DNA from 3 places in the Myceligenerans halotolerans genome. Region 3 is predicted to be linked to each of the others. Evidence: riboswitches for the same ligand, from Rfam matches in the RefSeq annotation. Region 3 holds a riboswitch; each other region holds the start of a gene.
What was found. A riboswitch is a leader RNA that binds a small molecule or an ion and turns the genes downstream of it on or off. The one in region 3 is predicted to bind thiamine pyrophosphate.

Region 1: another riboswitch for thiamine pyrophosphate. It lies ahead of thiC (phosphomethylpyrimidine synthase ThiC); the one in region 3 lies ahead of ACYVK5_RS24675 (thiamine ABC transporter substrate-binding protein).
Region 2: another riboswitch for thiamine pyrophosphate. It lies ahead of thiD (bifunctional hydroxymethylpyrimidine kinase/phosphomethylpyrimidine kinase); the one in region 3 lies ahead of ACYVK5_RS24675 (thiamine ABC transporter substrate-binding protein).

What each region holds. Positions count from the first base shown of each region.
Region 1 covers NZ_BAAGRL010000004.1:363,673-368,298, forward strand. Annotated here, with positions in the region: gene ACYVK5_RS02525 (ABC transporter permease) at 1-696, shown strand, start outside; gene ACYVK5_RS02530 (helix-turn-helix transcriptional regulator) at 700-936, shown strand; gene ACYVK5_RS02535 (hypothetical protein) at 1,057-1,563, opposite strand; gene ACYVK5_RS02540 (UDP-N-acetylglucosamine--N-acetylmuramyl-(pentapeptide) pyrophosphoryl-undecaprenol N-acetylglucosamine transferase) at 1,666-2,925, opposite strand; gene ACYVK5_RS02545 (hypothetical protein) at 3,047-3,259, opposite strand; TPP riboswitch at 3,370-3,474, shown strand; gene thiC (phosphomethylpyrimidine synthase ThiC) at 3,469-4,626, shown strand, end outside.
Region 2 covers NZ_BAAGRL010000021.1:182,115-186,740, reverse strand. Annotated here, with positions in the region: gene ACYVK5_RS14350 (HpcH/HpaI aldolase/citrate lyase family protein) at 1-896, shown strand, start outside; TPP riboswitch at 1,013-1,110, shown strand; gene thiD (bifunctional hydroxymethylpyrimidine kinase/phosphomethylpyrimidine kinase) at 1,211-2,053, shown strand; gene ACYVK5_RS14340 (hypothetical protein) at 2,069-2,647, opposite strand; gene ACYVK5_RS14335 (hypothetical protein) at 2,703-3,470, opposite strand; gene ACYVK5_RS14330 (pyridoxal phosphate-dependent decarboxylase family protein) at 3,713-4,626, shown strand, end outside.
Region 3 covers NZ_BAAGRL010000057.1:156,513-161,138, reverse strand. Annotated here, with positions in the region: gene ACYVK5_RS24695 (MogA/MoaB family molybdenum cofactor biosynthesis protein) at 1-92, shown strand, start outside; gene ACYVK5_RS24690 (MoaD/ThiS family protein) at 243-485, opposite strand; gene moaC (cyclic pyranopterin monophosphate synthase MoaC) at 482-964, opposite strand; gene ACYVK5_RS24680 (DUF4235 domain-containing protein) at 1,069-1,356, opposite strand; TPP riboswitch at 1,406-1,523, shown strand; gene ACYVK5_RS24675 (thiamine ABC transporter substrate-binding protein) at 1,523-2,542, shown strand; gene ACYVK5_RS24670 (ABC transporter permease) at 2,539-4,323, shown strand; gene ACYVK5_RS24665 (ABC transporter ATP-binding protein) at 4,323-4,626, shown strand, end outside.

The DNA of each region.
Region 1 (4,626 bases), on a different contig from region 3:
CCCGGCACCGACTTCGAACTCGGTGCCATGGTGTTGCCGAGCATCCTGGGGATGTCGATCGCGTTCGGCGGGCTGACCGGCCCGGCCGGGACCATCGCGACGGACCGCGAGGACGGCACGCTGCTGCGGGCCAAGGCCACGCCCAACGGAATGATCGGGTACCTGGTCGGCAAGATCGTCATGTTCGGCGCGACGACGCTGATCAGCATCATTCTCCTGATCATCCCGGGCATCGTGGTGGCAGGTGACCTGCGCTTCGACGCCCGGACCTGGGGGCTCCTGCTGGTGGTCTACGTGATGGGAATGGTCACGACCGTTCCGATCGGCGTGGCGCTCGGCTCCCTGTTCAAGAGCGCCTCACAGGTGGGGCTGCTGTTCCTGGGCTCGATGCTGCTGATGATCCCGGCCGGGATCTTCTACCCGATCACCGCGCTGCCGACCTGGCTGCAATGGATCGGGCAGGCGTTCCCGTACTACTGGCTCGGGCTGGGAGCCCGGTCCGCGATGCTGCCGTCCGAGATGGTGACGGTGGAGATCGGCGAGTCGTGGCGGACCCTCGAGATGTTCGGCGTCCTCGGCGCCTGGGCCGTCGTGGGCTTCGTCGTCGCGCCGATCGTGCTGCGGCGGATGGCCCGCCGGGCCTCCGGAGCGGCCGTCGCCGAGGCGCGGGATCGCGTCATGGCACAGGGATGGTGAGCAGTGGGCGAGACCACCACCGACGTCGTCCACAACCGGATCGCGATGCTCCGGGCCGAGAGGGGGATCTCGCGGCGCGAGCTCGCGGAGGCGCTCGGCGTGCACTACCAGACGGTCGGGTATCTGGAGCGAGGGGAGTACAGCCCGTCGCTGTACCTCGCGCTCCGGATCGCCGAGTACTTCGGCGTGGCGGTCGAGGTGGTGTTCTCCACGCGGCCGTTCAAGCGGCTCGGGGAATGAACGCGGGCATGTGGCAGCGGCGAGGTTGAGCCACCGTCAGCGGCACATCGAACGGTCCCCGTCCAACGGCGGGGATCGTTCGCCGTTCCCTCGCCTCGCTGGTAGCGCGCGGGCGGCGGTCTACGTGCCGCTCGCCGGGGCCTGGCTCGTGGTGCCGGGTGCGCGGTAGGCGGTGCGCATGTGGTCGCTGGTGAGGAAGTCGGCGATGCCGATCATGATGAGGCTGAAGATGATCTGTTCGGTGACCATCCATGTCGGGTAGAGGCCGGGGATCGCGGCCACGACGAGGGTGATGACGGGGAAGATCTGGGAGAACAGGCGGAGTCGCTGGTAGGCCCACCTCCAGCCCTGCGCGGCTCGCCAGGCGAAGTAGAACAGGGTGAGGGTCATGGCGAGCACGACGATGGTGCGCATCCAGACCGCGAACGGGACGGCTTGTCCGTCCTGGGCCAGGACGACGGCGAAGATGACGGCGCCGATTCCGATGACGAGTTCGGCGGCCAGGAGCCACGTGATCCAGGTGAACGCGCGCCGGGTCTTCGGGTGCGTACGGGCCTTCTCGGGAACCTGGACGCCGGACTGGCGTCCGCCGGCGATTCGGTCGATGCGCGACAGCAGATTCTCGATGGTGGGCACGCTCCGAGCCTAGGAGAGTGTCTGCGAACAGGCCCGCCCGGGAGACTCCCGGGCTCATGGACCGCGCTGGACGTGCGCGACCAGTGCAGTCCCCTACCGGAACTGGTGATTCCTGCCGGTATCGGACGTGGATCGTGCAGGTTGAGCGTCCCTCGATTGTCGGCGGATGCCGCGACGATCCGCGCTGCGGTCACGGCCCCGGGCGGCGTTCAGCAACACGTCCACCAGCCTTTCGACCGCGTCCGGGCGGCCGTGCTCCCGGGCGGCGTGAGCCATGCGCTCGCGTCGCCCGGCGTCGTCCAGCAGTGGTTCGATCCTGGCCTGGAGATCCGCTGCGGCGATATCGCCCTCAAGAACGACCGCCGCACCGACGTCTCGCAGACGATGTGCGTTGTGCGCCTGCTCGTTACCCGCCGACGACGCCAGCGGCACCAGCAGCGAGGGCTTGCCCAGGGCGGTCAGCTCCGCGATCGTGCCCGCCCCTGAACGGGACACCACCACGTCGGCCAGTGCCAGCACGTCCGGTAGCTCGGTCCCCACGAACCCCAGTACCCGATACCGGCCCGCCGCCTCCGGCGGCAGCCCGGCCGCCGCCTCGCGCATCGTCTCCACGTTGGCCGGACCGCACTGATGGATCACGTTCGCCCGGCCCAGCAGCCACGGCAACGACTGCGCGATCAGCGTGTTGATCTGCACCGAACCCTGCGCCCCACCGGTCACGTACACCACCGGCAGACCGGGATCGAAGGAATCGAGACCGAGCACGTCGACCGCCTTGATCGCCTCACCCGACAGCACCTCCGCACGCACCGGATTCCCCGTCACGACCGCCCGCTGCCGCGCTCCTTCGGGCAGCAGATCGAGCGTGGAGGGCGAGGACACGGCCACCCTGCTCGCCCCGCGCACCAGCGCACGATTCGCCAGCCCGAGACGGACCGTCTGCTCATGCACCACCAGAGGCCGCCGCAACATCGCCGCCGCCAGACCGATCGGAACCGCCACGTACCCGCCCGTCGACAGCACGGCATCGGGCCGGAACCCGGAAACCACCCCATGCGCTTGCGCCACACCGACCGGCACCCGGGCCAGGTCCCGCATGTTCTCCACGCTCAGCATCGCCAACGGATTGGACGCCCGACGAATCTTGCCTGTCGCCACCGGCGCGAACTCGATCCCCTCCTCCTGCGCGACACGCTCTTCCAGACCACCCGCAGCGCCTGCCCACAACACCCGCACCACGACGCCCTCCACCGCGAGCCGCGCCTGCAACGCCTGCGCCGTCGTCAAGGCCGGATACGTGTGACCACCCGTCCCACCGCCGGTCACCAGCAGCCGGAACTCACCAGCACTCACGAAGGAAACCCCCAGGTCGGCGGCAGTATCAGGGCCTGTCACGAGGACCGTACAGCCTCTTCTCCACGATCTCCAGCAACGGTGCGATGCGGCTCGGCACGCCCGTCATGCGCACACCGTGTCAGCCCTCCTCTGGCTGCGCAGGTCGGTTCAGCACCGCCACGGTGCCGTCGCCGTCGACCCGGAGGCGCCGCGGGTCGCCGTCGGCGAGATCGAGCGCGGCTTCGAGCAGAACCGGGTGGACGGAGCCCCACCGGGCAGGCAGCCAGTGGTAGGTGCGCAAGGCGTCGAGAACCGGCCCTGGGGGTACGCGTTGCACTGTCATGTCGTCCACGGCGTCATATCATCCCAGGTCAGAGGCCTGTTTGCGAACCAGGTGGCGCTCGCTGAAGATGTACGGCCCCACAGTTGACGCGCGACTGCCGACGTGTTGTAACGTGACCCTCGATCCCACGGGTGCCCTCGCAAGGGCTGAGATCGGGCTGTCGCGGCCCGGACCGTCGAACCTGACCGGGTAATTCCGGCGTAGGAAGTTGGAGAGTGATGACCACCATCCCTTCGCGCACGCTCGCGTACGACGTCGACCACGAGAGCGGCCTGCGGGTCCCTGTCACCGAGATCACCCTCGCGCCGTCGCCCGACGGCACCCCGAACGCCCCCGTCCGGGTCTACCGGACCGACGGTCCGGCGTGCGACCCGAACCACGGGCTTCCGGCGGCTCGCGCCGAGTGGATCGCGGAACGCGGCGACACCGAGGAGTACGAGGGCCGCCCACCCGCGGCGGCCGACGACGGCCGGCGCCGTCGCCCCGCCGAGGACGAATGGAAGGGCACGCAGCGGCCACCGCGCCGGGCGCTTCCCGGGCGCACCGTCACCCAGATGCACTACGCCCGTCGCGGCGAGATCACCCCGGAGATGCGGTTCGTGGCCCTCCGGGAGGGCTGCGACGTCGAACTGGTCCGGTCCGAGGTCGCCGCGGGGCGCGCCATCATCCCGAACAACGTCAACCACCCCGAGTCCGAACCGATGATCATCGGCCGGGCCTTCACGGTGAAGGTGAACGCGAACATCGGGAACTCCGCCGTGCACAGCTCCATCGCGGAGGAGGTGGAGAAGCTGCAGTGGGCGACCCGCTGGGGCGCGGACACCGTGATGGACCTGTCCACCGGCGACGCCATCCACACCACGCGGGAGTGGCTCCTGCGCAACTCGCCGGTCCCGATCGGTACCGTGCCGATCTACCAGGCACTGGAGAAGGTGAACGGCGACGCGAACGCGCTGACCTGGGAGATCTACCGCGACACCGTGATCGAGCAGTGCGAGCAGGGTGTGGACTACATGACCGTGCACGCCGGCGTGCTGCTGCGGTACGTGCCGCTCACGGCGGACCGCGTCACGGGGATCGTCTCGCGTGGTGGCTCGATCATGGCCGGCTGGTGCCTCGCGCACCACCGGGAGAGCTTCCTCTACACGCACTTCGACGAGCTGTGCGAGATCTTCGCCGCCTACGACGTCGCGTTCTCCCTGGGTGACGGCCTACGCCCCGGCTCCATCGCGGACGCGAACGATGCCGCCCAGTTCGCCGAGCTCGACACCCTCGCCGAGCTCACGAAGCGGGCCTGGGAGTACGACGTGCAGGTCATGGTCGAGGGCCCCGGCCACGTCCCGCTGCACCTCGTCCGGGAGAACGTGGAGCGGCAG
Region 2 (4,626 bases), on a different contig from region 3:
TGTTCTGCCCGGCGGACCGGCCCGACCGGTTCGCCAAGGCCGCGTCCCGGGCGGACGGCGTGATCCTCGACCTCGAGGACGCCGTCGCGCCCGGGGCGCGGCCGGCCGCGCGCGAGGCCCTCGTCGCGGCGGGCCGCGCGGCACGGGGTAGCAGCAGGGTCGGCGGTTCCCGCGGCAGGGATGCGTCCCGTGGCGGCTCCGGCGAGCCGGGGGCCGACGAGGCCCTCGCTCTCGCGCCCGAGCGCACGATCGTGCGCGTCAACCCGCCCGGGACTCCGGATCACGAGCTCGATCTCGCGGCGGTCCGGGCCACGCCGTTCCGCACGGTCATGGTTGCCAAGGCGGACGCGAGCCTGCCGGTGCTGGACGGGCTGGACGTCGTGGCGCTGTGCGAGACGGCGGCCGGTGTCGTGGACGCGGTCGCGCTCGCCCGGCGGGAGGGCGTCGTGGCCCTCATGTGGGGTGCGGAGGACCTGGTTGCCTCCTTGGGGGGTACGTCCAGCCGGTTCGGCCCGGGGGAACGGGATCCGGGGGCGTACCGGGACGTGGCGCGGCATGCCCGGGCGACGGTCCTGCTGGCCGCGGGCGCGGCCGGGAAGCAGGCGATCGACGCGGTCCACCTGGACATCGACGACCTCGACGGCCTGCGCGCGGAGGCCGTGGACGCCGTCGCGTCCGGCTTCGCGGCCACGGCGTGCATCCACCCGAGGCATGTCGGGGTCATCCGGGACGCCTACGCCCCCACCCCGGAGGAGGTGGCGCGTGCCGAGCGGATCCTCGCGGCGGCGGACCACGAGGCCGGGGGAGGCGCGGGGGTGTTCGCGCTGGACGGCGTGATGGTGGACGAGCCCGTCCTGCGCCATGCCCGCGCGGTCCTGGCCCGGGCCGGCGCGTGACGACGCCGGGCTTGCCCCGGTACGGGTGTGCACGTGACCCTGGTGTGATGGATCGGACACGGCGCCGAGCCGGACTTTTGTCGACAAACCAGCCTTCTGCTGCGTAAACTAGGAAAGAAATCGACACGGGGTGCTGCAATCGTGGCAGCTGAGAACACACCCGTCGAACCTGATCCAGGTAGTGCCGGCGAAGGGAATGTCGAGATGCGCGCAACAGGGAATCGTCTCCCGGCCACGGTCATGACGACGGCCATGCCGCTGCCTGCGGCCACGGCGACGGCGGTGGGTGCGGCGGGCGAGCCGGCGGTGGCGTCATGAGAGTCCCGCGCGTGCTGTCGATCGCCGGATCCGACCCGTCGGGCGGGGCGGGAATCCAGGCGGACCTGAAGTCGATCGCCGCCCACGGCGGCTACGGGATGGCCGTGATCACGGCCCTGACCGCGCAGAACACCCAGGGCGTGCGGGCGGTCCACACGCCGCCCGCGGCGTTCGTCGCCCAGCAGCTGGACGCCGTCAGCGACGACATCGAGGTCGACGCGGTCAAGATCGGGATGCTGGGCACGGCGTGCGCGGCCGACGTCGTCGGCGTCTGGCTCGAGCGCGTCCGCCCGCCCGTCGTCGTGCTCGACCCCGTCATGATCGCCACCAGTGGCGACCGCCTGCTGGAGCCGAGGGCGGAGGCGGCGCTGCGGGACCTGCTGTCCCTGGCCGACGTCGTCACCCCGAACATCCCCGAGCTGGCCGTGCTCACCGGCGGGTCCGAGGCCGTCACGTGGGCGCAGGCGCTCGCGCAGGCGCGCGAGGTGGCGTCCGTGCACGACGTGCTGGTCCTGGCCAAGGGCGGCCACCTGCTCGCGTCCGACACGCCGGACGCGCTGGTCTCGGCCCACGGCGAGGTGGCGGGCGTCAGCGGGCCGCGCCTGGTGGCCACCAGCACGCACGGCACGGGGTGCTCCCTGTCCTCGGCGCTGGCGACGCTGCGGGTCGTGACCGGCTCGTGGCCCGAGGCGCTGCGGCGTGCGACGACGTGGTTGCGTGCGGCCATCGCCCGGGGCGAGAGTCTGCGGGTGGGCGGCCCGGGCGGTCACGGCCCGGTGGACCACCTGGGCATGCTCTGGGACGCCGCGGGCGTCCGCGCGCGAGCCCTGGAGTCCTGACCCGCCCGCCGTCCGCTATCCGATGAGGAGGCCGGCGGCCGCGGCGGTCAGGGCGGCCCCGGCGGCGATCCACGCGATGAGCACGTCGCGGCGGGCGCGGGCCTGGACCTGCTCCAGCGCCTGGTGCAGCACGGTGACCTCCTCGCGGGTGGCGGCGAGCTCGCCGACCACCGAGGTGGCCGCCGCATGTGCCGCGGCGGCCTCCTCGCGGGCGGTCCGTGCGTCGGCCCGGGCCCGCTCGGCGGTGATGGCCGCCTGGGACGCGGCGCCGGCGGCCTGGGCGGCGGCTGCCTCGGCTGCCTCTGCGGCGCGGCGCAGGTGCTTGCGGTCCTTGCTCTCGGACGGGGTGGGGGCGTGCACCATCGCGGAGCCGCCGACCCGGGCGCCGTCGGCTCCCGCGGGGTCGCTCATGCCGGCGTCGACGGTGGGCTGGGAGACCGTCGCGTCGCCCGGGTGTCCGGTGTCCGGGTCGTCGGTCCGGGCGAGCTGCGCCTGGACCCCGGCCTTGAGGTCCGCGATGAGGGGCCGGGGATCCCAGGCCATCCGCTGAGGCCTGTGCGCCGCGTGCCGCGGGGAGTCGTCGAGGGGCGCCATGGCGATGAAGGTGCCAGCGCGAACACCGCCCGGGGTGCGCCGGCCGCCTCTCGTCTCAGAGGGCGAACGCCGCTCCGAGGGCGGCCAGTGCCAGCACGACGGCGACGACCGCGACGACGGTGGCCGTGCCCGCCTTCTTCGCCGCACCGGCCGCCGCGTCGCGGGCGGCGGTGGCGGACTTCTCGGCGTCGGCCAGCGATACCGCCAGGCGGGCGAGCTCGTCGCGCTGTGCCTCGGTCTTCTCGCGCAGGCCGGCGATCGCGCGGTCCGCAGCCTCGGTGGCGTCGGTGGTGGCGGTGACCCGCTGCTCGACGTCGTCGATCCGCGCGGCCGCGGTCTCGCGGGCCTCGCGCGTCTCGGCGCGGGCCTCGTCCAGGCCCTGCCGCGCGGCGTCGGCCGTCTCCGCGGCGGCGTCGGCGCGGGCCCGGGCTTGCGCGACGTCCTCGCCGGTGCGGCGGTCGAGCTCGTCGAGCCGGGTCAGGAGCTGGGCGGCGGCGTCGCCACCGGCGGCCGACAGGTCGCGCTTGCCGGTGTCGAGGAAGGCGTCGGCCCAGGTGCGGCGCTTCTTGCCGGTCTTGGTCCGGCGCGGCTCGTCGTCGCCGGCGTGCGCGGCGGCCTCGGCGGCGGCGCGCACGTGCGGCGGGATGTCGACGGACGGCGCCGGGTACTCCTCGGGGTCGCCGGACTGTTCGTCGTCGCGCGCGCCGCTCTCGGAGTCGGGGATCTTGATCGGGGCGGTCAGGAGCTCCCGCAGCCGTTCGATGCGGCCGTCGTCCTCGGTGGCGTCACTGTCGTCAGAGGTGATCTGGCGCTCGTCGCTCATGGGGGAAACGTACCGATCTGGGCGACTCCGCGCGACGTTTCCGCCGTCGTGTCGCGGAATTGGTGCCGGGATCGTCCGCGGGCGTGACGTCCGGCACAGCGCGCGACGGTTGGACATGGGGGAAGTGTCGGCTAACTTAGGTCAGGCATGCCTAACCATTGCCGCGTGGTGCCGGGAGGCCGTCGTGACGGCGGACCGGGGGCGTGCTCGTCCTGTCGGTCCCCATCCGAGGAGCCTCGCGCATGTCCTCAGCCCTGCCCGCAGCAGCCCGCAGCGCCACCACCGTGACGTCGTCGTCCGCCGTTCCCGGCACGAGCCGCACCACCGCGCCGCACGACGGTGCCGCACTGCTGCGCGGCGACACCGCCGCCGACTACGCGCGTGCCACGCGGGCGGTGGTGGACGACGTCGCCCGCCGCGTCGCGGCCGTCAGGCAGCCGTTCAGCGGTGCGGGGCGGGTGGAGCTCGGCGAGCGCTGCGACGCCGTCGATCTCGACGCGCCGGGCATCGGGACCGAGGGTGCGCTGGCCGAGGCGGCCGACCTGTACGCGGGCAACGCGGTGTGGTTCCACCACCCGGCCTACGCCGCGCACCTGAACTGCCCGGTCGCCGTGCCGGCGGTCGCCGCGGACGCGATGGCGTCCGCGATCAACACCTCGCTGGACACCTACGACCAGTCGGGCGCCGCGACCCTCATGGAGCGCCGCCTGGTCGACTGGACGGCGGCGCGCATCGGCTTCCCCGTGGGCCGCGACGAGCGCGGTGAGGCGGCGGGCGCGGACGGGGTGTTCACCTCCGGCGGCACGCAGTCCAACCTGCAGGCGATGTTCCTTGCCCGGCAGCGCGCGCTGGAGGGCCTGCGCGGCGCCGAGCGCGCCGTTGCGCAGTCGCGCCTGCGGATCCTGGCCACGGCGTCGAGCCACTTCTCGGTGGCCAAGTCCGCGCTGCTGCTCGGCCTGTCGGAGGACGCCGTCGTCCCGGTCGACGGGGACGACGACGGCCGCATGGACCCCGACGCGCTCGGCCGCGCCCTGACCGACGTCGCCCGCGCCGGCGACACCGCGATGGCGGTCGTCGCGACCGCCGGCACCACCGACCGCGGCTGCGTCGACCCGATCCTCCCGGTCGCGGACCTCGCCGACGCGACCGGCGCCTG
Region 3 (4,626 bases):
CCCGGGACGGCGCCGAGGTCGTCATGCCGCTCTGGCCGCACATCCGCGACCAGCTCGACGGCGGCGACCACACCTCCGCACCCACGTCGTAGCCCACCCGGTGGCCCACCCGTCGGATGAGGGCCGGTTCTCACGCGGTGTCGACAGCTCGAAGCTGTCAGCCGGTTCGGCGGCGGCGACGCGCGCCTGACAGAGCCGCAGCGGCCCGCGGACAGACAAGGCCGCGGCACACGCCGGAGCGATCAGCCGCCCGCGAACGGCGGGAGCACGTCCACTGTCGTCCCGTCCGGGACCGGAGTCCCGTCCGACGCCGCCCGGGCTCCAGCCACCAGAAGCGTGCACTTCGGCAGGACCTCGCTCAGCCCTGCCCCGTGCCGCGCGGCCAGCTCGGCCCGCAGCCCGCCTGCCGTCGTCGGGCCCGGGACGTCTTCCGTGCCGACACCCGACGCCTCTCGCGCTCCCGCGAAGTACCGCACCTGGATCATGGCGTCCCGGCCTCCGGACGAACCCAGTCACCCGACTTGCCGCCGGTCTTCGCCACGAGGCGGACGTCCGCGAGCGACACCGACTTGTCCAGGCCCTTGACCATGTCGACCACCGCCAGCCCGGCGACCGACACCGCGGTCAGCGCCTCCATCTCCACACCGGTGCGGTCGGCGGTGCGGACGGTGGCGGAGATGTGGACGCCGTCGTCGGTGACCTCGAGGTCCACCACCGCACCGTGCACGCCGATCACGTGTGCGAGGGGCAGGAGCTCGGCGGTGCGCTTGGCGCCCGCGATGCCGGCGATCCGGGCCACGGCGAGCACGTCGCCCTTCGGCACGTCCCCTGAGCGCAGGGCGGCCACGACGTCGGGCGCGCACGCGACGTGACCGGTCGCCGTCGCGGAACGAACGGTGGGCTGCTTGGCGGTGACGTCGACCATGCGGGCCTGGCCCCGGTCGTCGAGATGCGTGAAGGTCACGTGCTCAGCGTAGGAGATCGCGCGCCCGCTCTCACCGCCGTCCGTCCCTGGCGTTCCGCCCCGCTGTCGTCCCGGGGGCCGACCGGCCGGCCCCCGGGACGCGGTCATGACGAGCGAGCCGCCGAACGGGCGGCGATCCGGGCCACCGCCCGCTGCGCGCCGCGCGCGGCGACACGCTTGGCGAGCACGGCCGTCCCGGCGGCGACCGCGGCGAACACGGTCGCCTGGACCATGTCGAGTTCCGGGTCGTCAGGCTTGGTAGGTGCGTCTTTACCGGTGACCTGCTTCCAGATCAGCGCCAGAGCCTTCTGTGCCGCCCATCCGGCGGCGAACGTGAGGGCAATGGTGCCGATCTTCACCGCAAGTGTCGGTTCCGTCTCATTCTCGGCCACGGACCCACCGTATCGGCATCCGTGTCGGACAGCAGAGGTAGGCTGCCGAGAACAACGACAGGGGAGCCCCCGCCACCGAACGACGCGGGCGCTGAGAGTGCGGTTCGCCGCAGACCCTCGAACCTGATCCGGTTAGCACCGGTGGAGGAAGTCGAAAGGACCTTTCATGACCATGTTCCGCCGTACCGCCGTGACCGCGGCGACAGCTGCGTCCGCCGCGGCCGCCCTGCTGCTCACCGGCTGCACCGGGCAGCCCGCCGGCGAGCAGGACGCCGATGCCTCGCCGGCGTCGGACACCGTCACGCTCGTCACGCACGACTCGTTCGCCCTCAGCGACGGCATCCTCGAGGAGTTCGAGGAGGAGAGCGGGTACACGGTCGAGGTGAACGCCGCCGGAGACGCCGGCACGCTCGCGAACCAGCTCGTGCTGACCAAGGACGCGCCGCTCGGCGACGCGGTGTTCGGTATCGACAACACGTTCGCGTCGCGCGTCACCGACGAGGGCGTGATCTCCGGCGACCTCGAGCAGATCGACCAGGGCGACGTCTGCATCAACGCGGACAAGGAGTGGCTCGCCGAGCAGAACCTGGACGCCCCCGAGACCCTCGAGGACCTCGCCGAGCCCGAGTACCAGGGCCTGCTCGTCGTGACGAACCCCGCGACGTCGTCCCCCGGACTCGCGTTCCTGCTGGCCACGTACGACGCGTTCGGGCCCAACGGCTTCGGCGACTACTGGTCGGCGCTGCGGGAGAACGACGTCAAGGTCGTCGACTCCTGGGAGGACGCCTACTACGTCGACTTCTCCGGCGCGGACGGGGAGGGCGACCGCCCGCTCGTCCTGTCGTACGCGACGTCGCCGGCCTACACCGTGACCGAGGACGGCGAGTCGACCACCACCGCGCTGCTCGAGACCTGCTTCCGCCAGGAGGAGTACGCCGGCGTGCTGACCGGCGCCGAGAACCCGGACGGCGCCTGGGAGCTGGTGAGGTTCCTGCAGTCGGAGACGGTCCAGGCGGACCTGCCCGGTTCGATGTACATGTATCCGGCCGACGAGGACGTCGCCCTGCCCGAGGAGTGGGCCAAGCACGCCCCGCTCGCCGACGACCCGTACCAGGTGGATCCGGCGGAGATCGCGGAGCACCGTGACGAGTGGATCGAGGCGTGGACCGCGATCGTGCTGGGATGAGCGCCCGGCGGACGTCCGATCCGCGAGGGTTCCATGCGCGGACGCGTTCACGGGCCCCAGGGGGCCCTCCACTTCGGGAAAGATACGTCCGCGCCTGGTCCCCTGACGCTCCGGCAATCCGCCGAGCGCTCGCCTGGGGCACGGTCGCGCTCATCCCGCTGCTGTTTGTGGGGCTGTTCTTCGCGTGGCCCGTGGCGACGCTGGTGGCGCGCGGATTCGTCGCCGACGGCGCGCTCGACCTGACCGGGTTCGCGGACGTCCTCGGCCGCCCGCGTACCTGGCGCCTGGTCGGCCTGACGCTCGCCCAGTCCCTCCTCGGTACGGCGTTCTCGCTCCTCGCCGGACTGCCCGTCGCGTTCCTCCTGTACCGCCGCGCGTTCCCCGGCCGAGGCCTGCTGCGCGGACTGGTGACCGTCCCCTTCGTGCTCCCGACCGTGGTGGTCGGCGTGGCGTTCCGCAGCCTGTTCGTGCCCGACGGCGCGCTCGGGTTCCTCGGCCTGGAGGAGACCCTGGGCGGGATCGTCGTCGCGCTCGTCTTCTTCAACCTCTCCGTCGTGGTGCGCACCGTGGGCGGGCTCTGGGAGCGCCTCGACCCTCGCGCCGAGCAGGCGGCCGCCGCACTCGGCGCCTCGCCCCAGCGCGTGTGGTGGACGGTCACGCTGCCGTCGCTGGCCCCCGCGCTCGTCTCGGCGGCGTCGGTCGTGTTCCTCTTCTGCGCGACGGCGTTCGGCGTCGTCATGGTGCTCGGCGGCGCGCGGTACGGCACCGTCGAGACCGAGATCTGGGTGCGCACCACGCAGTTCCTCGACCTGCGGTCGGCGGCCGTGCTCTCGATCCTGCAGCTCGTCGTCGTGGCTGCCGCCCTCGCCATCTCCGCGCGCACCCGCAGCCGGCGCGAAGCCGCCCTGCACCTCGTCAGCGACCGCACGTCGGCCCGGCCGCTGCGCTGGTCGCGTGGTGACGTGGCGATGGTGGCGGCTACCGCCGCCGTCGTCGGCGGACTGATCCTGCTACCGCTCGGCGGCCTCGTGCTGCGCTCGTTCCGCGGACCCGACGGCGCTCTCGGGCCGGCGAACTACGTCGCGCTCGGCACCACCGGCGAGCGCGGCGCGCTGACCGTCACGGTCTGGGAGGCGCTCGGCAACTCCCTGCGCACCGCGACATGGGCGTGTGCGATCGCGCTGGTCGTGGGCGGCCTGGTCGCGCTCCTCGCGTCCCGCCGCCCGCGCGGGACCGGAGCCCGCCGGGCGGTGTCCCTGCTGGACGGCTTGTTCATGCTGCCTCTCGGCGTGTCCGCCGTGACCGTGGGCTTCGGGTTCCTCGTCACCCTCGACCAGCCGCTCGGCGTCCAGTACGACCTGCGCACCTCGCCCGCGCTCGTGCCGATCGCGCAGGCGGTGGTCGCGGTCCCGCTCGTGGCACGCACCGTGCTGCCGGTGCTGCGCGCCATCGACCCCCGGCTGCGCGAGGTCGCGGGGACCCTGGGCGCGGGTCCTGGGACGGTGCTGCGCACCGTGGACCTGCCGCTCGCGGCGCGCTCCCTCGGGCTCGCCGTCGGGTTCGCGTTCGCGGTGTCCCTCGGGGAGTTCGGCGCGACGTCGTTCCTGGTGCGGCCGCAGAGCGAGACCCTGCCGATCGTGATCTTCCGGCTCATCGGGCGGCCGGGGGCCGAGAACTACGGGATGGCACTCGCGGCGTCGGTGGTGCTGGCCACCCTGACGGCGATGGTGATGATGCTGGCGGAGCGCCTGCGGGGCGATCATGGCGGAGGAGAGTTCTGATGGTGTCGCTCAACTCGGGCACCCGGTCGCCGGACACGGCCACCGGTTCAGGAGGGCGCGGGGACGGGGCGGGGCTCGCCGTGCGCGACGTCGTCGTGCGCTACGCGAAGGCGCCCGGCAGGCCGTGGCGGCGGGAGCGGGTCACCACCACCGCCGTCGACCGCGTCTCGATCGACGTGGACCAGGGCGAGATCGTCGCGCTGCTCGGGCCGAGCGGGTGCGGCAAGTCGTCGCTCCTGCGTGCCGTCGCGGGGCTGGAGCCGCTCGCCGGCGGCACGGTCACGTGGGACGACGTCGACGTCA